DNA from 4 places in the Bradyrhizobium sp. B097 genome. Region 1 is predicted to be linked to each of the others. Evidence: predicted binding sites of a transcription regulator. Region 1 holds the regulator's gene; each other region holds the start of a gene.

The links. The regulator PhoB, encoded in region 1, activates phosphate uptake and scavenging genes when phosphate is short. The targets are predictions, from matches to a motif close to TGTCATNNANCTGTCAT.
Region 2: a site for PhoB is predicted at 1,678-1,694, ahead of AAFG07_RS18510 (OprO/OprP family phosphate-selective porin). Genes of this name have one in related genera too.
Region 3: a site for PhoB is predicted at 2,609-2,625, ahead of AAFG07_RS00585 (alkaline phosphatase D family protein). Genes of this name have one in related genera too.
Region 4: a site for PhoB is predicted at 2,112-2,128, ahead of AAFG07_RS25040 (acetoacetate decarboxylase). Genes of this name have one in related genera too.

The regions. Positions count from the first base shown of each region.
Region 1 is NZ_CP152412.1:875,641-879,691, forward strand. Features, by position in the region: gene pstA (phosphate ABC transporter permease PstA) at 1-697, shown strand, start outside; gene pstB (phosphate ABC transporter ATP-binding protein PstB) at 694-1,512, shown strand; gene phoU (phosphate signaling complex protein PhoU) at 1,610-2,326, shown strand; gene phoB (phosphate regulon transcriptional regulator PhoB) at 2,457-3,167, shown strand; gene AAFG07_RS04050 (GcrA family cell cycle regulator) at 3,506-4,018, opposite strand.
Region 2 is NZ_CP152412.1:3,955,259-3,959,309, reverse strand. Features, by position in the region: gene AAFG07_RS18520 (replication-associated recombination protein A) at 1-56, opposite strand, end outside; gene AAFG07_RS18515 (DegQ family serine endoprotease) at 53-1,411, opposite strand; gene AAFG07_RS18510 (OprO/OprP family phosphate-selective porin) at 1,756-3,354, shown strand; gene AAFG07_RS18505 (helix-turn-helix domain-containing protein) at 3,427-3,804, opposite strand; gene AAFG07_RS18500 (zinc-binding alcohol dehydrogenase family protein) at 3,923-4,051, shown strand, end outside.
Region 3 is NZ_CP152412.1:115,914-119,964, forward strand. Features, by position in the region: gene AAFG07_RS00580 (N-acetylmuramoyl-L-alanine amidase) at 1-833, opposite strand, end outside; gene AAFG07_RS00585 (alkaline phosphatase D family protein) at 983-2,545, opposite strand; gene AAFG07_RS00590 (TAXI family TRAP transporter solute-binding subunit) at 2,814-4,051, opposite strand, start outside.
Region 4 is NZ_CP152412.1:5,289,784-5,293,834, forward strand. Features, by position in the region: gene AAFG07_RS25035 (MFS transporter) at 1-1,146, shown strand, start outside; gene AAFG07_RS25040 (acetoacetate decarboxylase) at 1,164-1,949, opposite strand; gene AAFG07_RS25045 (patatin-like phospholipase family protein) at 2,171-3,334, shown strand; gene AAFG07_RS25050 (carboxyl transferase domain-containing protein) at 3,462-4,051, opposite strand, start outside.

The DNA.
Region 1 (4,051 bases):
CACCCAGAACACGCCGCCGCCGGGCTCGACCGAGGGCGGCCTGCTCAATGCCATCGTCGGCTCGGTCATCATGACGGTGATCGGCGTCGGCATCGGCGCGCCGCTCGGCCTGTTCGCTGGCACCTACCTCGCCGAATACGGCAAGCACGACAAGCTCACCTCGGTGATCCGCTTCATCAACGACATCCTGCTCAGCGCGCCTTCGATCATCATCGGCCTGTTCATTTATGGCGCGGTGGTGGTGCCGATGCGCGGCTTCTCGGCGATCGCGGGCAGTCTCGCGCTCGCCGTGATCGTGATCCCGGTCGTGCTGCGCACCACCGAGGACATGCTGCTGCTGGTGCCCAATCCGCTGCGCGAGGCGGCTTCCGCGCTCGGCCTGCCGCGTTCGCTGGTGATCAAGCGGATCGCTTATCGTGCTGCGCGTAGCGGCTTGATCACCGGCGTGCTGCTGGCGACCGCCCGTGTCGCCGGCGAGACCGCGCCGCTGCTGTTCACCGCGCTGTCGAACCAGTTCTTCAGCCTGGATCTGACCAAGACGATGGCCAACTTGCCGGTGACCATCAACAATTTCGTGCAGAGCCCCTACGCCTACTGGAAAGAGCTGGCGTGGAGCGGTGCGCTGCTCATCACCTTCACTGTGCTCGCGCTGAATATCGGCGCGCGCATCCTTGGTGCCGAAAGGGCCGCAAAATGACCGAGCTTTCCGTCTCTACGACCGTCGCGAGCCACGTTCCCCAGGTGCCGCTGCCGGAAGCGCCGCCGAAAGTCACGGTGCGCAACCTCAACTTCTATTACGGCGAGCACCACGCGCTGAAGAACATCAACCTGACGCTGGGCACCAACCGCGTCACGGCGTTCATCGGCCCGTCGGGCTGCGGCAAGTCGACCCTGCTGCGCATCTTCAACCGGATGTACGATCTCTATCCGGGCCAGCGCGCGGTCGGCCAGCTGATGTTGGACCAGACCAACATTCTCGATCCCAAGCTCGACCTCAATCTGCTCCGCGCGCGGGTCGGTATGGTGTTCCAGAAGCCGACGCCGTTCCCGATGACGATCTACGAGAACATCGCCTTCGGCATCCGCCTCTACGAGAAGATCTCGAAGTCCGAGATGGACGATCGGGTCGAGAAGGCGCTGCGCGGCGGCGCGCTGTGGAACGAGGTCAAGGACAAGCTGAACGCCTCCGGCCTGTCGCTCTCCGGCGGCCAGCAGCAGCGCCTGTGCATCGCGCGCACCGTGGCGGTGCGGCCCGAGGTGATCCTGTTCGACGAGCCGTGCTCGGCGCTCGATCCGATCTCGACCGCCAAGGTCGAGGAGCTGATCCAGGAACTCTCAGAGGACTACACGATCGCGATCGTCACCCACAATATGCAGCAGGCGGCGCGCGTCTCCGACAAGACCGCCTTCATGTATCTCGGCGAGCTGATCGAGTTCGACGACACCAACAAGATCTTCACCTCACCGAGCGATCGACGCACCCAGGACTACATCACCGGCCGGTTCGGCTAGCGCATGGTCCGCAAAAGTGGGCACCGGTTTTTCGATCGGATCGTGCGAAACTGAGGACACCAAATCATGATCCCCGGGATCATGAGGGAGACAAGCGATGGCTTCTGAACATACCGCCAAGGCATTCGACAGCGACCTGCAGGAGTTGACTCGCCTGGTCGCCGAGATGGGCGGCCTCGTCGAGCGGATGATCACCGAGTCGGTCGACGCGCTGATCCGTCGCGACGTCGCGCTCGGCAAGCGCGTGGTCGCCGCCGACATCGAAATCGACAATCTGCAGCGCGTCATCGAAGAGCGCGCGGTGCTGACGATCGCCCGCCGCCAGCCGATGGCAATCGACCTGCGCGAAATCGTCAGCGCGATGCGCGTCGCCACCGACCTTGAGCGGATCGGCGACCTCGCCAAGAACATGGGCAAGCGCGTCGCTGCGCTGGAAAGCGATTTCCAGCCGCTGAAGCTGATCCGCGGTCTGGAGCACATGACCGACCTCGTGCTGTCGCAGGTCAAGTCGGTGCTCGACGCCTATGCCGCGCACGACCTGCCGGCGGCGATGAACGTCTGGAAGGGCGACGAGGAGGTCGATGCGATCTGCACCTCGCTGTTCCGCGAGCTGCTGACCTACATGATGGAGGATCCGCGCAACATCTCGTTCTGCATCCATCTGATGTTCTGCGCCAAGAACATCGAGCGGATCGGCGATCACGCCACCAATATCGCCGAGACCGTGTTCTACATGATCGAGGGCCAGCAGATCACCGACAAGCGTCCGAAGGGCGACATGACCAACTTTGCCACCACGGTGCCGGGTACCTAGGACATGATCCGCAGGCGCGGAGCCGGATTGTCTTCACGACAAGTCGTTTCCGCGGGGATTGTGCTCAGGAAAGTAAGCGTTTCGGTTTGCGTCTGGGCAACGGATCACCACAGAGAGAGAACTTAAACCGATGAGCGCACGCATTCTGGTAGTCGAAGACGAGGAAGCGCTGACGACACTGTTGCGCTACAACCTCGATGCGGAAGGCTACGATGTCGAAACGGTCGGGCGCGGCGACGATGCCGACACCCGCCTGAAGGAGCGCGTTCCCGACCTCGTGGTACTGGACTGGATGCTGCCGGGCCTGTCCGGCATCGAGCTGTGCCGTCGCCTGCGGGCGCGGCCCGAGACCAAGCAGCTTCCGATCATCATGCTGACCGCGCGCGGCGAGGAGAGCGAGCGCGTGCGCGGGCTTGCCACCGGCGCCGACGACTACATCGTCAAGCCGTTCTCGGTGCCGGAACTGCTGGCACGGGTAAAGGGCCTGCTGCGCCGCGCGAGTCCGGAGCGGCTGGCGACCGTGCTGACCTATGGCGACATCGAGCTCGACCGCGAGAAGCGCCGCGTGGCGCGCTCGGGACGTCCGATCGATCTCGGTCCGACCGAGTATCGGCTGCTCGAATTCTTCCTCGAGCATCCCGGCCGCGTGTTCAGCCGCGAGCAGCTGCTCGACAGCGTCTGGGGTCGCGATATCTATATCGATGAGCGTACCGTCGACGTGCATATCGGCCGCCTGCGCAAGCTGCTCAATCCGGGCCGCGAGCAGGATCCGATCCGCACCGTGCGCGGCGCCGGCTACGCGCTCGACGACCGCTTCGCAAAGGCCGAACCGCAGCCGTAGCCGACGTCGCGGCATTCACGAGCCGCAACAGCGTGTCGTCCCGGCCTAGTGCGCAATTGCGCACGGGAGCCGGGACCCATACGCCGCGGCCGGCGCGATGGGCAAGTGGCCAGACGACTTTCTAACAACACCCATTCGTGGTTATGGGTCCCGGCTTTCGCCGGGACGACGCCGGTGATGTAGGCGTAGCCCGGATGGAGCGAAGCGTAATCCGGGACTTCATTCTCCGCTTCAAGCACCGCCCCGGATTTCGCTTCGCTGCATCCGGGCTACGGGCCACAAAAAAATCCCCGCTTTCGCGGGGATTTGTTTTTGCAGTCCAGGCAGTTTCCCGAGTGCTACTTGATCTGTGGCTTCGCCGACGGCCGGCGGCGATCGGCGGCGGGCTGATAGGCGACGCGCGAGTGATGCGCGCAATAGGGCAGGCCGGCGAGCGCCTTGCCGCCGCAGAAGAAGAATTCCGGGCTCGAGGGATCGCCGACCGGCCAATGGCAGGTGGCCTCGTTGAGCTCGAGCAGCGACAGCCGCTGGCTCATCGGCACAACGTTGTCGAAGGAGATCGGATCGGGCTCCATCTCGACCTCGAAGGCATGTGCGAGCGCGGTGTTGCCGCGCGAGACCGGGCGCGCCACCCGCATCATGTGCTGGGCGGGGCGGGCCTTACGCTGCCGCGGCGCAGCCGTGGAGGGGGCCTTGGCGCGGCCGGAGAGGCCGAGCCGATGTACTTTGCCGATCACGGCGTTTCGCGTCACATTGCCAAGTTCCGCCGCGATCTGGCTGGCCGAGAGGCCGGATTCCCAGAGCTTCTTCAGCTGCTCGACGCGATCGTCGGACCAGGTCAATACAGTCATCACATTCTTCCTTTCGCATGGCGCCGGCCACTC
Region 2 (4,051 bases), 3.1 Mb from region 1:
TCCATCCCCGCCGCGGCAAAGAGATTGCTGGCTTCGTGCGGTCTCTTCGGGCTCATCCGCCGAGCGTCACGTTGATCTGCTGGCCGCCGCGCACCAGCGTGATGCGCCAGATCCGCGATCCCGCCTTCGATACCTTGTCGAGGTCGCTGGTGTGTACGATCTTCTCATTGTTGACGGCGAGTATGATGTCGCCCTTCTGGAAGCCGACATTGGCGGCGGTGCCGTCATCGGCGAGCTCGGTGACGACGACGCCCTCCGCGCCGGCGTCGAGATGCAGCTCATCGGCCAGCGCCGGCGAGATGTTCGCAACCCTGGCGCCCTGGAATGGCGAACGCGCGGTCAGCACGATCTCGTCGCGGTTGGTATCGGGCGCGGTCTCCAGCGGTACGGTGAGCTTCACCGGCTTGCCGGCGCGCTGCACCTCGATCTCCGCGCTGCCACCGAGCGGACGGGTCGCGAAGCGGTAGTCGAACGCGTTGGGATCGTCGATTGGCGTGCCGTCGATCCCGACGATCAGATCGGACAGCTTGAGCCCGGCCTTCGCCGCCGGGCTGTTCGGCGCGACATTGGCGACCAGCGCGCCGGTCGGCAGCTTCAGCCCGAGCGTCTCTGCGATCTCCGGCGTGACCGCCTGCAGCCGCGCGCCAAGCCATGGCCGCTTCACCGCCTTGCCGCCGCTCTTGGCGGAGGCCACCACCACGCGCACCATGTTGGCGGGGATCGCAAAGCCGATGCCCTGCGAACCACCGGAGCGCGAGAAGATCGCGGTGTTGATACCGGCGAGCCGGCCGGTCATGTCGACCAGCGCGCCGCCCGAATTGCCGGGATTGATCGCCGCGTCGGTCTGAATGAAGAATTGATAATCCGTGATCCCGACTTGAGTACGCGCCAGCGCCGAGATGATGCCGTGCGTCACGGTCTGGCCGACGCCGAACGGATTGCCGATCGCCAGCACGACGTCGCCGACCTGCAGCTGATCCGAATTGGCGAAGTCGAGCGTCGCGAACTTCTCCTTGTTGGTGCCCTTCAGCCGCAGCACCGCGAGGTCGGTGCGGCTGTCCTTCAGCACGATCTCGGCCTCGTATTCGCGCTTGTCGGCGAGCGAGACCTTCACCTGATCGGCGCCCTCGATCACGTGATTGTTTGTGACCACGAGACCGGAGCCATCGACCATCACGCCGGAGCCGAGCGAGCGCTGCATCTGCTCGGGCTGCTGCCCCGGGACACCGAAGAAGCGGCGGAAGATCGGATCGTCCAGAAACGGATTGCGGTTCTGCACCGTCTTGGCCGCGTAGACATTGACCACCGCCGGCTGCACCCGCTGCACGATCGGCGCATAGGACAATTGGAGCTCGGCCTGCGAGGACGGCACGCGGCGGTCCTGGGCCGCGGAGGGGGACAGATTCCCCATGAAGGCCAATGTGCACAGAGCGGATATGGCAGCGAAGCGGACAGGTCGGAGCATTCTCACCTCTCGTGGAAACGCCGGAATATAGGCGTGTTCGCCGGGCAATTGAAGGGCGCCCGGCCGGATAACTGGCCCCCGCCGGACCGGTGCAAAACCCCCGGCAGCCGCGTTGAAGCGCGCTGCCAAACTCCTATGATGACTGTCATCTCACTGCGCCGCTCCGCTTGTTGCCTGCGGACAACAAGCGGAACTGCGATGCTAGGCGGCGCTGTCGTGCGTCAGTCACGATCAACTCCTAGGACGTTTCAGTGAGTGAGTGGGGAATTCAAACACAACAGGGGTGCACGATGGGTGCGACAAAAGTTGGTGCAATCGCCATAGGGCTGGCAGGGGCGCTCGCCGCCTCGCCGGCCTATTCGCAATCGGCCGGAGGCGGCAGCGACGCGGAGATCGCGCTGCTCAAGCAGCAGCTGAAGATGCTCGAGCAGAAGCTCGACAAGCTGCAGAAGCAGACCAATGCCAATACCGCGACCGCAGCCAGCGCGAACGCCAACGCGAAGGCGGCGGATGCCAAGGCCGCGCGTGTTGCAAGCGCCAACGCCGCGATCCCGGTCAAGGGCCCGGTCGCGCCGTCGGGCGTCGTGGTGACGCTGCCGAACAACCGGCCGACGATCTGCACTGCGGATGAACAGAACTGCGTTGCGATCACGAGCCGCGTGCACTGGGATGTCGGCGGTTACGACTATCGTCCGAACACCGCAAGTACCTCGCCGCAGAAGCTCGACAGCGGCGAGAACCTCCGCCGCGCCCGCATCGGCATCGTCGGCAAATTCTTCGGCGACTGGAATTACGCGCTGATCTACGACTTCGGCGGCTCGTCCGACGGCTTCGGCGGTGCGGCACCGGGATCACTGCCGGGCGGCGGCACCTCTGGCGTCGAGAATGCCTATCTGAGCTACACCGGCTTCAAGCCGTTCGGCGGCAAGATGGCGATCGAAGGCGGCATCATGGACATCCCGTGGACGCTGGACGAATCGACGAGCTCCAACGACATCCTGTTCATGGAGCGCGCCTCCGTCGGCATCATCGCACAGAACATCGCGGCCGGTGACTTCCGTTCGGGCGCCGGCACCCGATGGTGGAACGACCAGCTCTGGATCGGCGGCTATGTCACGGGACCGACGACAGGCGCAATTCACTCCGCGTCGTCAGCCGCGCCGGCCGGCACGTCCGAGCAGTATGGCGGTGTCATCCGCGTCGCCGGCAATCCGATCAGCGGCAAGAACTACTCGGTGCATATCGGCGCCGATGCGGAATGGCTGGTCCAGCCGCCGCGCAACCAGCTCACCCAAGCGCAGACGCTCACGCTGAACGACCGGCCCGAGCTACGCATCGACCCGACGACGCTGATCTCGACCGGTGCGATCGCCAACGTCTCGGGCGCACAGGTCTACGGCGTCGAGGCGGCCGCGACCTATGGCCCGTTCATCGCACAGGGCGAGTACTATTGGTTCAATGTCGACCGCTCTGCGAATACCGGGCTGCCGCCATTCGGCGCGCCGAGCCTGAAATTCGACGGCGGTTATGCGCAGGTCGGCTACGTGCTGACCGGCGAGAACCACGCCTACAATCCGGCAACGGCCTCCTACGGCGGTATCAAGCCGCACGATCCGGTCTCGCTCGCAGGCGGCGGCTGGGGCGCCTGGGAAATCGCCGGCCGCGTCAGCACGATGAACCTCAACGACCAGGTCGGCCAGGCCGTCGGCATCGCCGGCGGACGGCAGACCGTCTACACCGCCGCGCTGAACTGGTACGTCAACAACAACGTCCGCTTCATGCTGAACTACCTGCACGGCGACATCGCCAGACAGGCCTCGGCGACCTCGCCTGTGGATGCCGGCTCGAAGTTCGACGCGGTCGCGCTGCGCACGCAGGTTGCGTTCTGACGCGATCTGATCAGCGCCGATAACAATGGCCGGGAGCGACACACCGCTCCCGGCCTTCTTCATTGCAAATGGTCAGGCCGCGCGCTTCTTCTTCACGACGACGTCCGGCGCCGGCGCGCAGGACAGCCGTTCCTGATGGCCCTCGCCCCAGGCTTTCAAAATATCGATCACCGGACGCAGGCTCTCGCCGAGTTCGGAGAGCGTGTATTCGACCCGCGGCGGCACCTCGGCGTAGACCTTGCGGGTCACGAGGCCGTCGTCCTCGAGCGCCCGAAGCTGCTTGGTCAGCATGCGCTGGGTGATGCCGGGCATCCGCCGCCGCAACTCGCCGAAGCGCTGGGTGCCGGCCTGCAAATGATACAGGATCACGCCCTTCCATTTGCCATCGATCAGGTCGAGCGCTGCCTCGACCGCGCAGCCCGGCCGGCGCGCAAAATTCTTCCGTTTCATCGGTAATTTCCCAATAGTATACAAACAGGGACTAGTTCCCTGATTTTACAGTACTTGCCAAAAGGACGCCAGCGCGACAGGTAAGGCGGCAGGCAATCGCCCACCACGGAGACTAGGCATGAAGGCCGTCGGATATCAAAAATCGCTGCCGATCGAGGCGGCGGATTCGCTCGTCGATTTCGAGATCGCCAAGCCCGAACCGAAGGGGCGCGACATCCGCGTCGCGGTGAAGGCCATCTCGGCCAAC
Region 3 (4,051 bases), 760 kb from region 1:
CGCAGCACGATGAGCTTATCGTAGCTGTAGACGCCGGTGTCCTTGTTCAGCAGGGGATGCTGGTCGTGGCCCATGATGGGCTGGCTGTATTGCTCGGCATATTGCAGCCCCTCGGCCTTCAACTCCCTGGCGACCAGCTCGGCGAACAGCAGGCTGGTCTCGAAGTCCGGATTGCTGCGGGAGACGAACACCGAGTAGCCGCTGAAGCGGTCGCTGAAGTGGCGTTTCTTGCCCTCGAATTCCCAGTCCTCGAGCATCTTGTTGGGCACGGAATCATGATGGATCGACAGCAGGAGATCCGCGTGCAGATTGTTGGCGGCGGCAACCCGCCTGAACAGGCTGGGCCTTGCCTTGCCTTCGGTCAGCAGCAGCCTGGTTTCGGCAAAGCCTTCGGCCTTCAGCTTCTCCTCGATCAGCCGCGCAAGGCGCAGGTTGAAGGCGAACTCGGCGACGTTGCGTGCGCTGATCGCGCCTTCCGATTCAGCGGTATGTCCGACGTCGAGAACGATCCGCAATGTCGAGGGATCGCATTTGGCTGAGGCCGGCTTTGAAGCGGAAGGCGGCAGGGCGACCGGCCCAAGGGCGGCAAGCCGCGTGGCGCGTGGCTTTGATGGCGCGTGGTGCCTTGCCAATCTGGCCGGCTTTGCCGATTTCGCGCGCCTTGGCGCTTTGGGATGCTTCGATGAGCTCTTGAAGAGATCAGGCAGCCAGCCGGCATCGCTGATCTCGATCGGCAGCAGCGCGAACACAGCGATCGCGACGACAAGCAAACGGTGCGGCCGAAGCCCCACGACGATGCCACCGAGCACGCGAATCAATTCGCAGCGCCTCATGCTCCGCCCCTCCGGGCCCCCAGCATAACGGCTCTGATAGAGGTACCGGAAGAGGCAGGTCGCGTCCATCCCCCGTCAATCGCGACGCCCCTGCCTTGGGGCAAGGGCGTTCAGCACGGGGAGGTGGTTCCGTCGCGGCTGCGACCTGATTACACCGGCTTCGGATCGAGCGTGATCGCCCACAGCTCGGCGTCGACGCGGTCGCGAAGGCTCACCGTCATCTGCCCGCTCTTGCCGTCGATCTTGACGTGACCGAAGAACTGCATGCCGGCCGACGGCGGCAGGTTCTGGTTGGCTTCGCCCGGCGCCTTGACGAACTTCACCTCGGGACCAAACGTGTTGTCGAGCTCGTTCGGACCGAATGTGCCCGCATGCAGCGGGCCGGAGACGAACTCCCAGAACGGATCGAACTCCTGGAACTGGGCCTTGTTCGGGTTGTAGTAGTGCGCAGCCGCATAGTGCACGTCCGCGGTCAGCCACACCGTGTTAGCGATGCCGGCGGTCTTGATGAAGCGCAGGATGTCGGCGATCTCGAGCTCGCGGCCGCGCGCCGGGCCGTCGCCCTGCGCGAAGGCTTCCGAGCCCTTCTTGTTGGCGGCATCGTCATAGACGATCAGCGACAGCGGCATGTCGGAGGCGATCACCTTCCAGGTGGCGCGCGAGTTGAGCAGCGCGCGCTTCAGCCAGGCCATCTGATCAGGCCCGATGAAATAGGCGTCGGGGCCGTAGGTCTCCTGCAGATTCGGACCGTTGGGGCCGCGATAGCTGCGCTCGTCGAGCATGAACACGTCGAGATGCGGGCCGTAGCTCAGCGTGCGATAGACGCGGCCCGGCTCGACGATGCTCTCGCGCATCGGATACATCTCGTGGAAGGCTTTTGCCGCGCGCGCGGCGAGCACGTTGATGTCGCGCTCCTTGTAGGCGGCCGGCAGCTGCTTCGACAGCGACCAGTTGTTGGTCACCTCGTGGTCGTCCCACTGCACGAAGATCGGCACCTCGGCATTGAAGGCGCGCAGATTGCCGTCGAGGAAATTGTATTTGTGCGCGGCGCGGTATTCGTCGAGCGTCTCGGCGACCTTGGCCTTCTCCGGGATCGTGATGTTCTTCCAGATCTTGCCGTCGGGAAGCTTCACTTCGGAGGAGATCACGCCGTCGGCGTAGATGGTGTCGCCGGAGTGCAGCAGGAAATCCGGATTGTGCTTCTTCATCGCGGCGAAGGTGATCATGCCGCCGTCGTCGGGGTTGATGCCCCAGCCCTGACCGGCGACGTCGCCGCCCCACACGAAGGAGACGTCGCGGCGGTCGCTCGGCGCGGTGCGGAAGCGGCCGACCACGGGCTCGCCGACAACGTCGATATGGGCGAGGTCGCGGAAGCGGACGCGGTAGAAGATGTCCTGGCCGGAGGGCAGATTCTCCAGCAGCATTTTTGCGGTGAAGTCGCTTTCCGGCAGCGCCGTGATCGGCGGCAGCGCGCGGGCATTCTTGAACGAGTCTGACGTCGCGACCTCGACCATCATCTGCGAGGGACGGTCCGCGCGCGCCCACACCACGCCGCCGTCGACGCCGACATCGCCGGACTGCACGCCATGGGTGATCACGGGGCGGTCGGCCGCGCGCGACAGATGAGGCATCGCGATCACGCCGGCGCCGGCCGCAGCAGCCGTCGAGAGAAAGCGGCGGCGGGTCAGATTTCGCGAGAACCGGATCGTCATGGGGAGCCTCCTCAGGTCACAGCGACAATGCGCCGCGGGTGAGCACAGACCTAGAAAAATTCCATGACGGAGAGATTACAGGGAGGGTGTGTGAGGCGAGCACGTCTGTCGGGCTCCCTCTCCCGCTTGCGGGGGAGGGTGGGGTGGGGGCTCTCTCCACGAGTCGTATCGCGGGGAGAGCCCCCACCCGCCGCGCTCTGACGAGCGCGTCGGCCTCCCCCGCAAGCGGGAGAGGCGAAGGGAGTTCGTGGATAGAGTGGCGATGCTTCTACGCCGTCCCCGCGGCCCTGAACTGGCTCGCGGTCCGCTGCAAATTCTGCGGCATGCTGAGCAGCAGCGCCTTGCGGTCGGCCACCGCGTTGTGGAACTGCTCGAGCGCGATGTTGAACGCGGTCAGCGTGCCTTCCTCGATCGCGCCATGCTCGAAACAGTCGAGCGTGTGGCGCAGGATGTCGTCGGCTTCCGCCTGCAGCTGGTCGAGCTCGTCGGTCGAATCACTCTGCCGCGCGGTCTTCAGCATCTCCAGCAGGCGCTCGCGCTGCGAGGTGTTGGTGTTGCGCTCGTCCTGCTTGAGATAACCGGCGAACCACGCGCCGGCCGAGCCCATCGCCGAGAACGCCATCAGGCTCCACCAGATGTAATCGCTGTAGCGGTCGAGGAAGGTCTTTTCCTCGCCGTCGACGAAGGCCGCCGCGCCCGGATGCACCGGGATGGTGGCGTCCTTGTCGGTGTCGGGCGTCTCGATCTTGGCAGCGAGCGGAAAATCGTTCTTGAGCGATTGCCGGATCGCGAACAATTGCCGCGTGAATGCCGCGACCGTCGCGTCCGACAGGCCCTTTCGCGCGACGATGTGGTGCGAGAAGCTGATCGTCTTCACCTCGTCGTCGGGCCGGTCGGCCGAGCCGAGCGAGCCGGCGGGAATTTCCGCGGCCTCATAGGCCGGATGGTTCTGCGCGATCGCCTCGGACGCATCGATCGGCAGGAAGGTGGGCTCGCCGCCGTCTTTGGTCGACGCCGTGATCGCATCGATCGTGAGCTTGCTGTTGGCCGGGCCGACGGCGAGATAGGCATCGGCCTTCAGGTTCTTGATGGCCTCGACCGCTTCATTGGCCGGGAATTGCACGATCTCGACCTTCATCGGGTCGACGCCGTATTGCTGCAGGATCAGTTTCAGCAGATTGACGTTGGCCGGCGTGCGGCCGACGACGCCGATCTTGCGGCCGCCAAGCTGCGCGATCTTGGTGATCTTTGCGGCCTTGCGGCTCTTGCCCTTGGCTGCGGGCGGCACCCACATCACCACGACGTTCTTGCGCAAGGTCGCGACCGCCTGCGCATTCTTTGGCACCTCGAGGTCGCCACGGATGATGGCGAGATCGGCCTTGCCGTCGGCCAGCGTCTGCGCGCTGGCGGTGGCGCCGTCGGTCTGCACCGGGCGCAGCTTGACCTGGGTGTGCTGCTGGTTGTTGAAGGCCTGCGCCAGCGCCTGCACGACCTTGAGGTCGTCGC
Region 4 (4,051 bases), 4.4 Mb from region 1:
ACCGCCGAGATCTCCTCAGCGCTGTCGATCCGCTTCATCCTGTTCGGGCTGATGGCGCCGTTCGCCGCCGCGCTGATGAACCGTTACGGCCTGCGCAACGTGACGCTGGCGGCGCAATTGATCGTGGTGTCGGGACTGTTGGCCTCGCTCGCCATGACGCAGGTCTGGCAGCTCATCCTGTTGTGGGGCGTCGTGATCGGGATCGGCACCGGCATGACCGCGCTGGTGCTCGGCGCCACGATCGCGACGCGCTGGTTCGTGGCGCGACGCGGCCTCGTGATTGGCATGCTCACTGCGAGCGTCGCGACCGGACAGCTCGCCTTCCTGCCGCTGCTCGCGACCATCACGGATCGCTACGGCTGGCGTGTCGCGCTTGGCCTTGTCTGCGTCATGCTCGGCGTCGCCGCCTTTGCCGTGCTGATGGTGATGCGCGACCGGCCGAGCGACGTCGGCCTGCGCCCGTTCGGCGACGAAGGCACCGCACCCCTCCCCGCGCCGCCGCCGGCCAATGCGCCGATCATGGCGGCCGCGCTCGGCACGTTGCGCGACTCCTCCAAGTCGTCGGTGTTCTGGATCCTGTTTGCGACCTTCTTCGTCTGTGGCGCCTCGACCAACGGCCTCGTCCAGGTCCACCTGATCCCGATGTGTCTCGACTACGGCATCCCGCAGGTGCAGGCCGCGAGCCTGCTCGCCGCGATGGGCATCTTCGATTTCTTCGGCACGATCATCTCGGGCTGGCTGTCGGACCGCTTTGACAATCGCCGGCTGCTGTTCTGGTATTACGGCCTGCGCGGGCTGTCGCTGCTGTATCTGCCGTACTCCGACTTCACGTTCTACGGCCTGTCGCTGTTTGCGATGTTCTACGGGCTCGACTGGATCGCGACCGTGCCGCCGACGGTGCGCCTGACCGCGCAGCGCTTCGGCGCCGAGCGCGCCAATCTGGTGTTCGGCTGGATCTTCGCCGGCCATCAACTCGGCGCCGGCGCCGCCGCGTTCGGCGCCGGGCTGTCGCGCACGCTCTATGCGAGCTATCTGCCGGCATTCTTCATCGCCGGCGCGCTTTGCGTGATCGCCGCGCTGAGTGTGCTGGCGATCTCGCGGCCGCAGCCCAAGGTCGCGCCGGAGGCGAAACCGGTCGCGGCCTGATCCGGCCTCGCTGCGTGCTACTCCGCGGCGAGACCGGTCGGTGCCGCCGCGTCTGCGACGTCCTTGTTGTAGTCGTGCACGACGCGGCCGAACGGCAGCGTCAAATCGGCGATGTAGTGATGCGCGCCGACGACGCGCTTGACCGGGAAGTCCGCGACCGGTGCATTGACGTGCGGCACGAGATGCAGCCGGCCGGGTCCGATCCACGATCCCTTGACGACGATGTCGGTCAGGTTGATCGCAACGAGCTGGCAGATCTCGAGATGACCGTCGACGCCGGGGATCATCTTCAGATTAACTTGCGTCTTCGATAGCGTGGCGCGGGTGATGTCCCCGTTGCCCGCCATGCTCTCGTGCTTGTAGCCCATCGTGCCCATCGCGACGAGCTGGCCGGCATATTCCAGCGTGCCGGTCAGCGTGTCCTTGACGACCTCGAGCTTGGGATGGGCGTACTTCTTCGGAAAGCCCCAGATCTCGCGGCCGGCCGCGATCGGCGGATCATCGTCGAGATACATCTGACAGACGAAGTTGACCTCTTCGCCATGCAGCCGCGCGGGGATCACGAGGCCGGACTCGGTGTAGCTGCCGAAGCCGGAGCTGTCGGGCATCTTGATCCATTCGTAATGCACGATCGCCTGCTCGATCGGCTCCAGCGGCTCAGGCAGGCCGGCGCGGATCAATTCCGGATCGGTCTCATAGGTGATGACGAGGAAATCGCGATCGATGAAGCGGTAGGGTCCGGCGGGATAGCTCGGACCGGCAGCCGGCATGGACGGAAGCTTGAGCAGATCTTCCCTGCGCATCGCGATAACCCCCTGTTCGGAAATATTGCGCGGAGGCTAGTGGCCGAGATTGACAGCGATATGAGGGATTTCCGTCACGGGCATGACCCGCGTCCTGCGGTGGAGGCCAATGCTAACCATGCAGGCGGGCATGCTCGATGCGCCGCACGTCGGCGCGACGCTTGTCATCACGGCGTCATCGGCAGCCTGAATTCTCGCCGCAATTTTTTGGAGTGTCTGATATGGACGCGCGGTCCCCTCATGTCGACGATATCGAGCACGCGACGCCCGGCTGGCGTCCCGAAGGATGCGATCGCGTGGCGCTGGTTCTGCAGGGCGGCGGCGCGCTCGGCGCCTATCAGGCCGGCGTCTATCAGGCGCTGCACGAATCCAATATTGAGCCTGACTGGGTCTGCGGCGTCTCGATCGGCGCGATCAACTCGGCGATCATCGCCGGCAATCCCCCCGAAAAGCGGCTGGAGCGGCTGCACACATTTTGGGATCGCATCACCTCTCGCAAGATCTGGCACTACACGCCGGACGGCGACATCTTCCGTAAGGCGCGCAATTTCACGAGCTCATGGCTGACGACGACGCTCGGACAGCCCGGCTTCTTCACTCCGCATCAGAGCAATCCGTGGCTCAGCCCCGCCGGCGCGCGCACCGCCACGAGCTATTACGACACCACGCCCTTACGTGACTCGCTGCTCGAGCTGGTCGATTTCGACCGCATCAATTCTAAGAAGATGCGCTTTGCAGTCGGCGCGGTGAACGTGCTTTCCGGCAACTTCATCTATTTCGACAATGCCCATGACGAGATCATCCCCGAGCACATCATGGCGAGCGGCGCACTGCCGCCGGCGCTGCCGATGGTGAAGGTCGGCACCGATCATTTCTGGGACGGCGGCATCGTCTCCAATACGCCGCTGCAGCATTTGCTCGACCAGGAGGACAACGCCAACTCGCTGGTGTTCCAGGTCGACCTGTTCTCGGCGCGCGGCGCGCTGCCGCGCGACATCCAGGACGTGATGGCCCGCCACAAGGACATCATGTACTCGTCGCGCACCCGCTACAACACCGACGTCTACCGCAAGACCTACAATCTGCGTACCGCCCTGCACAACGCGCTGGGAAAAATCCCCGACGACCAGCTGTCGGACGAGGAGCGCCAGCTCAAGAAGGCGAATGCGCGGCTGCCCGGGATCACGCTGCTGCAGCTGATCTATCAGCAGAAGGCCTATGAGGGTGACGCCAAGGACCACGAATTCTCCGGCACCTCGATGCGCGAGCACTGGGCGAGCGGACACGAGGACACCAAGCGCTCGCTGAAGCGGCGCGAATGGATCAAGATGCCCGAGAACGGCATGGGCATCGTGATCCACGACGTGCATCGGGAAGCGGAGTAGATAGGGTCGTCATTGCCGGGCTTGACCCGGCAATCCATCCGCTTTGACAGAGTCACTCGTCCGCGATTGCGGACGATGGATGCGCGGGTCAAGCCCGCGCATGACGCGTTGAGTTCGCGGCGGTGTGCTACGGCCGCGTCGACATGTTGCTCGGCGGGCCGGCCTTGCGGATCGGCTCGGCCAGACGCGCGAACTCGCAGAGCAGCGAGCGCGTCTTGCGCGGGTCGATCACCTCCTCGACCCAGAACTTCTCGGCCGAGCGGAACGGCGAGCGCAGCTTGTTGAGGCGGTCCTCGATCTCGCGCAGCTTGGCCGTGGGATCGGCAGCGGCGTCGATCTCCGCGCGATAGGCAGCCTCGATGCCGCCCTCGAGCGGCAGCGAGCCCCAATAGGCCGATGGCCAGGCATAGCGCATCGAGAAGCGGTTGGCCGGCTGATGCACCACGCCGGCGACGCCGAAGGCGTTGCGGATGATGATGGTGCACCACGGCACCGTGCTCTGGTTGACCGCCGCCATCGCCCGCACGCCGTGGCGGATGGTCGCCGACTTCTCCGCCTCGAGCCCGATCATGAAGCCGGGGCAATCCATCAGATAGACCACCGGCAGATGGAAGGTCTCGGCGAAGTCGACCCAGCGGATCACCTTCTGGCAGGCGTCCGCGGTCCACGAACCGCCATAGTGGAAGGGATCGCTGGCGAGCAGGAGCACCGCCCTAC